DNA from 2 places in the Streptomyces sp. AM25 genome. Region 1 is predicted to be linked to the other one. Evidence: riboswitches for the same ligand, from Rfam matches in the RefSeq annotation. Region 1 holds a riboswitch; the other holds the start of a gene.
What was found. A riboswitch is a leader RNA that binds a small molecule or an ion and turns the genes downstream of it on or off. The one in region 1 is predicted to bind cyclic di-AMP.

Region 1 (6,946 bases):
CGACCCGCCACAGCCCGCTATGTCCTGCCGGAGTTCACGGAGCGGACGAGCGACGGCACGCGGACGCTCGACCCCTATTCCAAGCTGCTCTCCGAGCGGATCATCATGCTCGGCACGCCGATCGACGACACGGCGGCCAACGACGTCATCGCACAGCTCACGCACCTCGAACACGCGGCGCCCGAGCGCAGCATCTCCCTGTACGTCAACTCGCCCGGCGGCTCCTTCCCCGCCATGTGCGCCGTCTACGACACCATGCGCTTCATCGGCTGCGACATCGAGACCGTCTGCCTCGGCCAGGCCGGGGCCGCCGCGGCCGTGCTGTGCGCGGCCGGCACCCCGGGGCTGCGGCTGGCGCTGCCGCACGCGCGGTTCGTCGTCCACGAGCCCGGCCTCCCCGAGCCCGTCGAGGGACAGCCCTCCGATCTGACCCTGCATGCCGAGGAGTTGCAGCGCCACCGTGACATCATGGTGGCGATGCTGGCGCTGCACACCGGGCAGAGCGAGGAGCGGATCCGGCGGGACACCGACCGCACGACCGTCTTCGACGCCGCGGGCGCCGTCGGCTACGGCCTGGTCGACCACGTCGTCGAGAACCGCGACCGGCAGTCCGCGCGGGCCTGGGACAGGTGAGGCGGATGTGGCCGCCGGAGCTGCCGCCGCTGCCCGCGCTCACCCGGGCCGAGGGCGACGTCGTGGACCGTTATCTGGAAGTACTGGATCTCCTCGGCCGGATCAATCCATCGCGCACGCGCCACACGTACGGCGGGCTACGAGCCGCGCAGACGCTCGTGGTCGCGGCCACCGGACTGCGGGACGCCCTCGCCCTGATGTACGAGCGGGGCGAACGTGAGGTGCATTCGGGCACGCTGGCACAGGCGTTGCGGGTCCTGGACGGTGAACGTCGGGCACAGAAAGTGATGTTGCCGCCCGCGGGGGCGAGCGGATGAGCGAAAACCTTCAGGACCCCATTTCCCGCCGACGGCGTAGGGAACCGTAGACGGGCGGCGGTGATCATTCCGATCACCGCGCGCACGTCGCGCTCGCGGGCGCCACCGCACTGCAGGTGACGGACTCAGCACGGAATTTCCGCCATGGTCAAACCGCCCCGCGTCCACCGGAATTGCCCAGAGGTGACGAGGCTCACATAGCACGGTTTCCGCTCGGCGTGGCCGTCACCACTGCGCCAAGATCCCTCCGACGACAAGACCCCGCCACCACGGCGGGGCGGTCCGGGCGGACGCCGAACCCTGCCGCCGCCCGGGCGACCGGTCGACACGAGTGCACCGGCAGGGATGGAGGACCCGGGCACGACGGGACGGCGGGACCGTCCCTTGGGGTGAAGCCGCTCAGGCGGCCGGGCATTCTTCGCCTGCCCGAACCCGACAGGTCATCCTTCACAGGCGGCTGACGAAGGGTATGGCATGGGCGCGCACAAACGTCCTTCAAGGCTGTCGAGGGGCAAAACCGCATCGGCCCTGACCCTCGCTGCAGTCGGGGCCACGATGTTCCTGCCCGGCGGTGTCGACAAGGCCAACGCCTCGACCACCTCCGACCGGGCCCTGCAGATCGCGGAGTCCAAAGCCGGCGCCCCCTACCAGTGGGGCGCGACGGGACCGTACCGCTTCGACTGCTCGGGGCTGACCCTCTACTCCTTCAAACACGCCGGCAAACAGCTGCCGCGCACCGCCGAGGACCAGTACAACCGCACGGAGCACATTCCCGCTTCGGTCCGTGAACCCGGTGACCTGGTCTTCTTCCACCACGGCGGCTACGTCTACCACGTGGGCATCTACGTCGGGGGCGGCAGGATCCTGCATGCCCCGCACACCGGCTCGGTGGTCCGCCTCGAACACATCTGGACCAAGAACGTCTGGTACGGCCGGGTCGACGACTGACCGCACTCCGGGGGCGCGCACCGCGGGCGCGCCCCCGGACTCCGGATCACCCGGCTCAGGCGGCGGACGCGGTCCACGGCAGGCGGATCCACACGGTCTTTCCCCCGTCGGAGGTGGGGGTGACGGCGAACCGGCCGCCGCGCTCGGCGGTGAGGGCGCGGACGATGGCCATGCCCCGGCCGTTGTCCTGCTGAACGGCGGCGGGCAGCCGCCGCGGGTGGCGCGGGTGGCTGTCCGTGACGCCGATGCTCAGCTCCTCCTCCCGCTCCAGCCGGACGTCCACGGTGAAGGTGGGCGACTGGCCCCGGGTGTGCTGCACGGCGTTGGTGACGAGTTCGGAGACGATCAGCCGCACCGCGTAGGCGGCGTCGGAGCCGTCCGGGAGCCCCCATTCCGCGAGCACGTCCGCGACATAGTGGCGGGCCGTGGAGACCGAGGCGGGGGCGCTCGGCAGAGTGACGGTTGCTTCCTGGTGGTCTGCCATGGCGCTGTCCCTTTCCCGCCGGGACGGGCTCCGACCGCATTGTGCAGGAAGTCGGGAACGGAACCGGCGGCTCTCCGTGACAGCCTGCCACTGATAACCGTCGGGATGGGAGCGATCCACCGGGATATGCATATATCTGTCGCTCGAAGCGGTGAACTCTGCTACGAGAGACCGGATTTGGAACCACACTGGTCCCGTGACTCCGGCATGTGAAGGAAGAGCGCAGTGACCGTGGCGTGAAGGTCTCACCACGGCCGGGCGCGGGGAGGGATGGCTGAATTGCGATACGGACCCGCGGTGCGCCGCCGCAAGCTCGGTGCCGAGCTGCGACGCCAGCGCGAACTGACGGGGATGACCAGCCGGGAGGCCGCGGGAGCGGTCGGCTGGCACCAGTCGAAGGTGAGCCGGATCGAGACGGGCAGCAGTGGCGTGAAGCCGTCGGACGTGGCCCGGCTGCTGGATGCGTACCGCGTCTCGGACCCCGAGCTGCGGGCGCTGCTGGGGGCGCTGTGCGGTGCGGGGTCGGCGGATGCGGCAGGGGCCCGGCGCGGCTGGTGGTACGCCTACCGCGACCGGCTGCCGGCCGCCTATCTCGACTTCATCAGCCTGGAGTCGGAGGCGTCGGGGGCGCGCACCCTGGAGACGACGGTGGTGCCGGGGCTGTTGCAGACCGCTGCCTACGCACGGGCCGTGACCCGGGCGGCGCTCGGCGATCCCCCGGAGCAGCGGGTGGCGGAGCTGGTACAGGTGCGGCTGGCGCGGCAGTCGGTGCTGCGCGGGGAGAAGCCGCTGGAGTTGTGCGCGGTGCTCGACGAGGCGGTGCTGCGGCACGAGGTGGGCGGACCGGAGGTCATGGCGGAGCAGTTGCGGCAGTTGCTGCGCACGGGTTCGCTTCCGCATGTGCGGCTGCATGTGCTGCCGTTCTCCCGGGCCAACCATATCGGCATCACCGGGCCTTTCGTTATCTTCTCATTCCCGCGCATTGCCGATCTGGACGTGGTTGTTCTGGACCACTTGACGAGTAGCCTCTATCTGGAGCGGAAAGAAGACCTCCGGGCGTACGGCTCCGCCTTCACCACACTCCGGGCGCACGCCCTCTCGCACGAGAACTCGTTGGATTTCATCGCCGGGATCGCCGGGATCGGCGTCGGTGGTGGGTAAGGAGTTCATCATGTGCCCCTCGGACCCTTCGGACTGGCACCGCAGCAGCTACAGCACCGGAATGAACAACTGCGTCGAAACGGCCACGGTCGGCCCGGGTCTCCTCGCCGTGCGCGATGCGCAGCGGACGACGGCCCCGGCCCTGCTGTTCACCCCCGCCGCCTGGACCTCCTTCGTCCGGGGCACGAACGGCGGGGGCCTCCTCGAACTCTGACCACTGCCAAGGGGGTTCAGACCACTGGAGCGGTCCCCACGACCGTTCCGGCCGCCCGGGCGACCTCCGCCTCCGACAGGTCCGCCCGGGCGGTCAGCCGCAGCCGCGAGACGCCGTCGGGCACGGACGGCGGCCGGAAGCACCCGACCACGAGCCCGGCCTCCCGGCAGTCCGCCGCCCATTGCACGGCCGCCTCCGGCGACGGGGTCTGCACCGAGACCACCGCCGCGTCCGGCCGCACCGCCCTGAGCCCGGCCTCCGTCACCCTGCTGTGGAGCTCCCGGGCCACGGCCCGTACCCGGTGCGCGCGTTCCGGCTCCCGGCGCAGCACCCCGAGGGCGGCCAGCGCGGCGCCGGCCGCCGCGGGGGCGAGGCCGGTGTCGAAGATGAAGGTGCGCGCGGTGCTGACGAGGTGGGCGATGACCCGGGCCGGGCCGAGCACGGCACCGCCCTGGCTGCCCAGCGACTTCGACAGGGTGACCGTGGTGACGACGTCCGGCGCGCCCGCGAGCCCCGCCGCGTGCACCGCGCCCCGGCCGCCCTCGCCCAGGACGCCGAACCCGTGCGCGTCGTCGACGAGCAGGGCGGCGCCGGCCTCCCGGCACGCCCCGGCGAGGGCGGGCAGCGGGGCCGCGTCCCCGTCCACCGAGAAGACGGAGTCCGTGACGGCGAGGGCCCGGCCGTCGTGCGCGGCGAGGGTCTTGCGGACCGCCTCGGGGTCCGCGTGCGGGACGACCGCCTTCTCCGCGCGCGCCAGCCGGCAGCCGTCGATGAGCGAGGCGTGGTTGCCCTCGTCCGAGACCAGCAGCGTGCCGCTGCCGACCGGCCCGGACAGCGCGGTGACGGCGGCCAGGTTCGCGGCGTAGCCCGAGGAGAAGACCAGCGCCGCCTCGAAGCCGCAGAACTCCGCCAGTTCCTCCTCCAGCCGCGCGTGCAGCCCGGTGCTGCCGGTCACCAGCCGGGAGCCGGTGGCCCCCGCGCCCCACACCCGGGCCGCCTCCGCCGCCGCCCCGGTGACCTCGGGGTGCCGGGACAGGCCCAGGTAGTCGTTGCCCGCGAGGTCGGTGAGGGACGCACCCGGCTGCCGGGGCCGCAGGGTCCGCACCAGCCCCGCGGCCCGCAGCCGCTCGTGCTGGGCGTCGATCCAGTGGAACGGGTCCCGGTCTGCTCGCTGCATGTGCGTCCTCGGTGCCGAAGTGGGTTTGCACCGCAAGGTAGCCGCCGGGGGGCCTGTCGCGGGATGTGGTGATACACACACGTGAATCCGCCCGTCTTGTGCGATCTCTCCTTGGCCGGAACGGGTGGCGTGAGCAAGGATCTTCGCCATGGACCTGCTGAACACGCTGGTGGAGAAGGGGTTGCGGCGCGAGCTGCCGACCCGCGAAGAGGCCCTCGCCGTGCTGGCGACCTCCGACGACGAACTGCTCGATGTGGTGGCGGCGGCGGGCAGGGTGCGCCGCAAGTGGTTCGGGCGGCGGGTGAAGCTCAACTACCTCGTCAACCTCAAGTCCGGGCTCTGCCCCGAGGACTGCTCGTACTGCTCCCAGCGGCTCGGCTCCGAGACCGGGATCCTCAAGTACACCTGGCTGAAGCCCGAGGACGCCTCGAAGGCGGCGGCCGCGGGGGTGGCCGGCGGCGCCAAGCGGGTGTGCCTGGTCGCCAGCGGCCGCGGGCCGACGGACCGGGACATCGACCGGGTCTCGAAGACCATCGAGGCGATCAAGGAGCAGAACGAGGGCGTCGAGGTGTGCGCCTGCCTCGGCCTGCTCTCCGAGGGCCAGGCGGAGCGGCTGCGCGACGCGGGCGTGTACGCCTACAGCAACAACCTCAACACCTCCGAGGCCACGTACGCCGAGATCACCACCACGCACACCTACGCCGACCGCGTGGACACCGTGCGCAAGACGCAGGAGGCGGGCATGTCCGCCTGCTCCGGGCTGATCTCCGGCATGGGCGAGACCGACGAGGACCTCGTCGACGTGGTCTTCTCGCTGCGCGAGCTGAACGTCGACTCCGTGCCGGTCAACTTCCTCATCCCCTTCGAGGGGACGCCGCTGGCCAAGGAGTGGAACCTCACCCCGCAGCGCGCGCTGCGCATCCTGGCGATGGTGCGGTTCGTCCACCCGGACGCCGAGGTGCGCCTGGCGGGCGGCCGGGAGATCCACCTGCGCTCGCTGCAGCCGCTGGCCCTGCACCTGGCCAACTCGATCTTCCTCGGCGACTACCTGACCAGCGAGGGCCAGGAGGGCAGGGCCGACCTGGCGATGATCGCGGACGCGGGCTTCGAGGTGGAGGACATGGACACCACCACGCTGCCCGCCCACCGCTCCGACGCCGCGGGCTGCGGCGGCGGGAGCTGCGGCCCGTGCGGCGACGGCGGCACGGATCCGGCGGCGCAGGCCGAGCCCGACGAGGCCCGCACCGACCTGGTCGCCGTGCGCCGCCGGGGCGCGGGAACGGACCTGCCGCCCAATGCCTGAGCCCCTCGCTCCCGAGCAGCTGCTCGCCCTCGACCGGCAGCACGTCTGGCACCCCTACGGCCCGATGCCGGGCCGCCAGGAGCCGCTGATCGTGGAGTCGGCGTCCGGCGTGCGGCTGCGGCTGGCGCAGCCGGTGCACGGTGCGGACGAGCTGGTGGACGGGATGTCGTCGTGGTGGGCCGCCGTGCACGGCTACAACCACCCGGCGCTCAACGAGGCCGTCCAGGCACAGTTGGGGCGGATGAGTCATGTGATGTTCGGCGGGCTCACCCACGAGCCCGCCGTGCGGCTGGCCGCCCGGCTGGTGGAGATCGCGCCGGAAGGGCTCGAGCACGTCTTCCTCTCCGACTCCGGCTCGGTGGCGGTCGAGGTCGCCGTCAAGATGTGCCTGCAGTACTGGCGTTCCGTCGGGCGGCCCGCCAAGCGCCGCCTGATGACCTGGCGCGGCGGGTACCACGGGGACACCTGGCAGCCGATGGCCGTGTGCGACCCGGACGGCGGGATGCACGAGCTGTGGTCGGGGGCGCTGCCGCGGCAGGTGTTCGCGGACGCGCCGCCGGCCGGCTTCGACGCCGGGGCCGACCCGGCGTACGCGGCACACCTGCGCGAGCTGATGGAGCGTCACGCCCATGAGCTGGCCGCGGTGATCGTGGAGCCCGTGGTGCAGGGCGCCGGCGGGATGCGCTTCCACTCCCCCGCCTATCTGCGG
Region 2 (6,946 bases), on a different contig from region 1:
CCGCGGTCTCCGGCCGGCGCGCCCGGCCCGGGCGGCCGCTGGCGCTCGTCCTCGTCCCCACCCGCGAGCTCGCGCAGCAGGTCACCGACTCGCTCGCCCCGTACGCGACCGCCGTCAACCTGCGGATGACCACGGTCGTCGGCGGTCTGTCCATCGGGCGCCAGGCCCAGGCCCTCGCGCGCGGCGCAGAGGTGCTGGTCGCGACGCCGGGCCGGCTCGCGGACCTCATCCAGCGCGGCGACTGCGTGCTCGGCGACGTGACCATCACGGTCCTGGACGAGGCCGACCAGATGGCCGACATGGGCTTCCTGCCGCAGGTCACGCGGCTGCTGGACCAGGTCGACCAGAACGGGCAGCGGATGCTGTTCTCCGCGACCCTCGACCGCAACGTCGACCGCCTCGTGCGCCGCTTCCTGACGGACCCGGTGACGCACTCCGTGGACGCGTCCGTGGGCGCGGTCGTCACGATGGACCACCACCTGCTGCACGTCGCGGACGTGGACGGCAAGCGGGACACGGTTACCCGGATCGCGGCGCGCGAGGGCCGCGTGATCATGTTCGTGGACACCAAGCGCGGCGCGGACCGCCTGGTCAAGCGACTGCTGTCGCAGGGCGTCCGGGCCGCGGCCCTGCACGGCGGCAAGAGCCAGCCGCAGCGGAACCGGGTGCTGGAGCAGTTCCGTACGGAGCAGGTGACGGCCCTGATCGCGACGAACGTCGCGGCGCGCGGCATCCACATCGACGGCCTGGACCTCGTCGTCAACATCGATCCGCCGGTCGACCACAAGGACTACCTCCACCGCGGCGGCCGGACCGCCCGCGCGGGCGAGTCGGGGACGGTGGTGACGCTCGTGCTGCCGGAGCAGCGGCGCGAGATGACGCGGATGATGTCGACGGCGAAGATCACGCCGAACGTGGCCCGGGTCCACGCCGAGGCCCCGGAGCTGGCCCGCATCACGGGCGCACGGGAGCCGAGCGGCGTCCCGGTGGTGATCGCACCCCCGGCGCCGACGCCGGCGCAGAAGTCGACGCCCGCGACCACGTCGCGGCCCCGCCGCCGCCCCCGCCGCAACAACAACGGTGGCAGCGGCCAGAGCCGCCGGCGGCCGACGGCCTGAGGTTCGGGGTGAGGGGCCGGCACCGGCCCCTCACCCACCGCACCGGCGAGCAGCCACCGCGGCGCAGCCCGGCCGAACCGGCCTCGGCCCGTTCACAGCGGCCCCGCGCAGCGGACCCGGCCCCCACTCGGCGCACCCCCGCTCGCCAACCCCCGTGCCCGGCACAAGGCTGGGGCAGGTGACCCGAGGCACGCCACCGGCACCCCCGGCAACCGCCTCACGCGGCGGAACCAGCCGCCTGGCGGCAGTCTCACCCGCCATCCTCATCGTGGGCGGCCTCGTCTTCGACTACCTCACGCCCCCCAACTACACCTCCGCCCCCTTCTTCGCCGCGGCCCCGCTCGTCGCGGCCGCCCTCCTCTCCCGCCGCCTCACGCTCGTCACGGCGGCCGTGGCGATCGCCGCCACCCTCGGCCTGGCCGTGGTCCGCACCACCATCGGCGTCGGCGAGCGGATCACCGAGGTCTTCACCGTCGTGACGGTCTGTGCCCTCGCCCTCGGCATCAACTACGTCGTCCGCCGCAGCGACCGCCGCCTCGCGTCCGCGCGCGGCATCGCGGAGGCGGCCCAGCGCGCCGTCCTCCCCGCGCCCCCGGCCCGCATCGGCGGCCTGCGGGTCGCCGCGCGCTACGTGGCCGCGCAGGCCGACGCCCGGATCGGCGGCGACCTCTACGCGGTGCAGGACACCCCGCACGGCGTCCGCGTGATCGTCGGCGATGTCCGCGGCAAGGGCCTCGGTGCGGTGGAGGCCGTGGCCGTCCTCGTCGGCGCGTTCCGCGAGGCGGCCGAGCAGGAGCGCACGCTCGAGGGGCTCGCGGCGCGTCTGGAGCACGCGTTGCAGAGGGAGGGCGCACGGCGCGCCAACCTCGATCAGAGCGAGGGCTTCACGACCGCCGTCCTGGCCGAAGTGCCGCCCGGCGCCTCGTCCCTCCGCCTGGTCAACCGCGGCCACCCGCCCCCGCTGCTGCTCCACTCCGCGGGCCGCGTCACCGAGGCGCACCGCGGCCCGGCGGCGCTGCCCCTCGGCCTGGGGGACGTCGGCGCGTGGCCGGACCACGTCCAGGAGTGGGAGTTCCTGCCGGGGACGACGCTCCTGCTCTTCACGGACGGCGTGACGGAGGCGCGCGACGCGGACGGCACCTTCTACGACGCCGAGCGGCGCCTGAGCGGCCGCCAGTTCCGCAGCCCGGACGCCCTCCTGGAGGCCCTGACCGAGGACGTTGCGTGCCACACGGGCGGCGAGACTGCGGACGACATGGCCCTGCTGGCGATCCGCCGCGGACATCCGCACCGTGCGTAATCGATCTTGATCTGAGCGGCACGCCCACCACATGGCAAAACCTGCCCAAGAGCCCCGTGAATTCACGCTTTCGGCTTGGAAATCGGCTGCCGCGTCTATTAACGTTCGATAACGCAGCGCGGTCGTCAAACCGCCGCAAGAGGCGGCACCGTGCGCCTTCGCCGAATCCCGCACGTCTGGCTACACCTGCGCGACCAGCAACTTCAGGGAACCGGGGAACCACAACCCTTGGGGTGAATCGGACCGGCAGCAGCCGGCCCGTAGGGGACCTTCCTCCTCCGAACCCGTCAGCTAACCCGGTAGGCGAGCAGGAAGGAAAGGAGTGCGCCCCGGTGGCGTCCAACGGCCTGTTCCCGGACGGAAGTTCGCACGAACAGCATGAGCCGTACGTTTCGTACGAGCGTGCGCAGCCCCTCCCCGCCGACGAGGAATGGAACCCCGGCGAGGTGCCCGGATCGGCCGTGCGCGGCCGGCACCGGGTCGCCAAACAGCGCGGCGGCTCGATGGCCCGCAGCGGCGCCGTTCTCGGCGTGGGTGTCATCGCCGCGGTCGGCGCGGGCGGTATGGCGAGTGCCCAGGACCGTCCGGCGGCGCCGATATCCGTGCCGGACGTACCGGATCTGAAGGAACTGCCGGAGATGGCCGGAAAACTGCTCGGAGTGGTCGAAGAGGAATCCCCGGCCACCGCCGCCCCGAAGACCGAATCCGCTTCCGCATTGGCGCAGAACGCCGCGGACGCCGGGGAGGCGTTGCGCGCCCGTATCCTCCAGCAGGCCGAGAACCAGCAGGATTCCGCCGAGGAGGCCGCCCGCCAGAGCGAGACGAAGGCCGCGGAGGACGCACACCGCAAGGCCGCTGCGGAACGGACGGCGGAGGCGAAGGCCGAAGCGGAGAAAGAGCAGGAGACTCCGCAAGCCGAGGACAAGGCCGAGGACAAGGCCGAGAACAAGACTGAGGACGGGGCCGGGGACAAGAGCGGGGACAAGACCGGGGACAAGACCGGGGACGGATCCGCCTCCGAAACACCGCAGAAGCCTTCGGCCCCCTCGCCCAGCGAGCACGGCTCGTACGTGCTCCCCGTCGGCTCGTACACCCTCACCGCGGGTTTCGGGCAGTCGGGGAACATGTGGTCCGCGAACCACACCGGCGAGGATTTCGCCGCCCCGACGGGCACGCCCGTCAAGGCGGTCGCCGGCGGCACGATCACCTCGGCGGGCTGGTCGGGCGCGTACGGCTACCGCATCGTCCTGACCCTGGACGACGGCACGGAGCTGTGGTTCTGTCACCTGTCGTCGATGGTGGTCACGTCCGGCAAGGTGGCGGCGGGCGACGTCATCGGACGGGTCGGGGCGACCGGGAACGTCACGGGTCCGCACCTGCATCTGGAGGTGCGGCCGGACGGCGGCGGGCCGGTGGATCCGCTGCCGTGGCTGCGGAACAAGGGCCTCCGGCCGTAGCCGTCGGCCGTGGCCGTGCCCTGATCGGTTCGCACATTCGTACGTCCACTCGTGCGCACATTTGCCCGAGAATGTTCTGCTTCAAATAGGGCACTCAGATGGTGTGACGACCGCGAGGACCATCTCCACGTCCGTGCCCGCGCGACTCGACCGACTGCCCTGGTCGCGCTGGCACTGGACGGTTGTCATCGGACTCGGAACGGTCTGGATCCTGGACGGCCTGGAAGTGACGGTCGTCGGGAACATCGCCGGCCGGCTCTCCGAAAAGGGCAGCGGCCTGCCGATCAGCTCCGGCGGGGTCACCGGCATGGCGGCCGCGCTCTATGTGGCGGGGGCGTGTTCGGGGGCGCTCTTCTTCGGACGTCTGACCGATAAATTCGGGCGGAAGAAACTCTTCATGGTGACGCTCGCGGTCTATCTGACCGCGACGGCACTGACCGCGGCCTCGTTCAGCTCCTGGTGGTTCTTCGTCTTCCGCTTCCTCACGGGCTTCGGCATCGGAGGCGAGTACGCGGCCATCAACTCCGCCATCGACGAACTGATCCCGGCCGCCTATCGCGGCCGCGTCGACCTCATCATCAACGGCAGTTTCTGGCTCGGTGCAATAGGCGGCTCGCTGCTGTCGATTCTGATGCTCGACACAGCGATCTTCGCCCGTGGCGTGGGCTGGCGGCTGACCTTCGGGATGGGCGTCGTCCTGGGGCTGGTCATCCTGCTCGTACGGCGCCAGGTCCCGGAAAGTCCGCGCTGGCTGTTCATCCACGGCCGGGGAGAGGAGGCCGAGGAACTGGTCGACGCGATCGAGGCGCGCATCGCGGCCGAGAAGGGCGCGCCACTGCCCCCCGCCACTGGCAGGATCACCATTCGCCAGCGCGGGAGCATCGGCTTCCGCGTCATCGCCCGCACCCTGTTCAAGGACTACACGAGGCGGGCGATTCTCGGGCTCGCGCTCTTCGTCGGCCAGGCCTTCCTCTACAACGCCATCACCTTCGGCTTCGGGGCGATCCTGACCAAGTTCTTCGGCGTCTCCACCTCGCACACCGGCTACTACTTCGCCGTCATAGCCGCGGGCAACTTCCTCGGCCCCCTCTTCCTCGGAAAGCTCTTCGACACGCTCGGCCGCCGCATCATGATCTCCTCGACCTACCTCCTGGCGGGCGTTCTCCTCTTCGTCACGGCGTACCTCTTCAGTACCGGCAGCCTGAACGCGACCACGCTCACGGCCTGCTGGTCGGTGGTGCTGTTCTTCGCCTCCGCGGGCGCGAGCAGCGCCTATCTGACCGTTTCGGAGATCTTCCCGATGGAGACCCGGGCGATGGCGATCGCTTTCTTCTACGCGGTGGGCACGGCGGCGGGCGGCATCAGCGGCCCGCTGCTCTTCTCCCAGCTGACCAGCAGCGGCGTCATCGGTGACACCGTCCTGGCCTTCGACATCGGCGCCACGCTGATGTGCCTGGCCGGGCTGACCGCCGCGCTGCTGGCGGTACGGGCCGAGGGCCGCTCCCTGGAGGACATCGCCGCACCGCTCTCCTCGGTGGCCGCGGACCCTGTTCCGGCGCCGGCCCCGGCGGAATAGCGGGGCGGCAGAGAACAGAGGGGCGGCGGAATAGCAGACGGGCCACGGCAGTTGATCAAGATATGGCTGACAACTTCCGGAAGATCGGCAACCTGTCCGTCCACCCGCTCGCGCTCGGCGGCAATGTCTTCGGCTGGACGGCGGACGAAGCCCAGTCGTTCGCCGTCCTGGACGCCTACGTCGGTGCAGGCGGCAATTTCATCGACACCGCGGATGTGTACTCGGCCTGGGCGCCGGGCAACCAGGGCGGTGAATCCGAGACCATCATCGGCAACTGGCTGGCCGCACACGGCAATCGGGACGACGTCGTCATCGCGACCAAGGTCGGCGGCGGCGTTCCCGACCCGCGCGGCCTGTCCGCCGACGCCATCAAGTCGGGCGTGGAGGACTCCCTGCGCCGCCTGCGCACCGACCACATCGACCTGTACTACACGCACTACGACGACCTGTCGGTGCCGGTGGAGGAGTTCCTCACGGCCCTGGACGCACTGGTGAAGGAGGGCAAGGTCCGTGAGATCGCGGCCTCCAACATCACCGCGGACCGCCTGGCCGAGGCCCTCAACTTCTCGGAGGCGAACGGCATTGCCAAGTACGTCGCTGTCCAGCCGCACTACAACCTGGTGTCGCGGGACACGTACGAGGGCGACCTGGCGGACGTGGCCGCCGAGCACGGCCTGGCCGCCGTCCCGTACTACGCGCTCGCCTCGGGCTTCCTGACCGGCAAGTACCGGCCGGGAGCCGCAGTGGACAGTGCGCGTGCGGACAAGGCGGCGGAACACCTGCGGTCCGAGCGCGGCCCCCGCGTCCTGGCAGCACTGGACGAGATCGCGGCTGCACACGACGCCGAGATCGCGACGGTGGCGCTGGCGTGGCTCGCGGCACAGCCGACGGTGGCCTCGCCGCTGGCGAGCGCGCGCACGGTGGAGCAGCTGCCGGCGCTCCTGGCGGTGGCGGACCTGCACCTCACGGAGGCGGAGGTGGCGCACCTGACGGAGGCATCGGCGTAGGCGCTGCAGGAGCTCAGCGCTTGTGCTCCGTGACGGCCCAGGAAGCGAGGGCGACGGCGCCGGCCACTCCGAACACGGAGGGCCAGGCGCCGACCTTCTTGGCCAGTGGGTGCGAGACGCCGAAGGCGGCGACGTAGAGCGAGGTGAGGGCGGCGGCGGTCGGGGCGCCGCCCTTTTCGCACCACTGCCGGGCGGCGCCGGCCCCGGCGGCGGCGAGCACGACACCGCCGAGGGGCCGCCTCCCGGTCCACCGGGCGACGGCGTACCCGCCGACGAGCCCGGTGGCGGAGACGAGGGACGCGGGAATCTTCATGACCCTGAGGCTAACCCTGAGCACCTTGTCGGGGAGTCATAGGGGGAGGGTGGGGGCCGCCCCCGGATGGCAGGGCGGGCGCGCGCCGGAACCATGATTGCCATGACTCCGACCTTCCTGTCCCGCCGCGCCCTCGTGGGCGCCACGCTGACTGCCGCGCTGCTGGCGGGTGTTG

Region 2: it holds a riboswitch for cyclic di-AMP, as region 1 does, so the genes downstream of both, ACLHRZ_RS16240 (M23 family metallopeptidase) here and ACLHRZ_RS39635 (C40 family peptidase) in region 1, are expected to answer to the same signal.

Annotation. Positions count from the first base shown of each region.
Region 1 covers NZ_JBKIWN010000137.1:289-7,234, forward strand. The annotation lists gene ACLHRZ_RS39625 (ATP-dependent Clp protease proteolytic subunit) at 1-633, shown strand, start outside; gene ACLHRZ_RS39630 (hypothetical protein) at 639-950, shown strand; cyclic di-AMP (ydaO/yuaA leader) riboswitch at 1,232-1,421, shown strand; gene ACLHRZ_RS39635 (C40 family peptidase) at 1,425-1,898, shown strand; gene ACLHRZ_RS39640 (ATP-binding protein) at 1,954-2,382, opposite strand; gene ACLHRZ_RS39645 (helix-turn-helix domain-containing protein) at 2,662-3,543, shown strand; gene ACLHRZ_RS39650 (DUF397 domain-containing protein) at 3,554-3,757, shown strand; gene ACLHRZ_RS39655 (8-amino-7-oxononanoate synthase) at 3,774-4,934, opposite strand; gene bioB (biotin synthase BioB) at 5,083-6,237, shown strand; gene ACLHRZ_RS39665 (adenosylmethionine--8-amino-7-oxononanoate transaminase) at 6,230-6,946, shown strand, end outside.
Region 2 covers NZ_JBKIWN010000010.1:242,984-249,929, forward strand. The annotation lists gene ACLHRZ_RS16230 (DEAD/DEAH box helicase) at 1-1,118, shown strand, start outside; gene ACLHRZ_RS16235 (PP2C family protein-serine/threonine phosphatase) at 1,387-2,418, shown strand; cyclic di-AMP (ydaO/yuaA leader) riboswitch at 2,569-2,738, shown strand; gene ACLHRZ_RS16240 (M23 family metallopeptidase) at 2,751-3,875, shown strand; gene ACLHRZ_RS16245 (MFS transporter) at 3,979-5,451, shown strand; gene ACLHRZ_RS16250 (aldo/keto reductase) at 5,514-6,458, shown strand; gene ACLHRZ_RS16255 (hypothetical protein) at 6,472-6,771, opposite strand; gene ACLHRZ_RS16260 (serine hydrolase domain-containing protein) at 6,874-6,946, shown strand, end outside.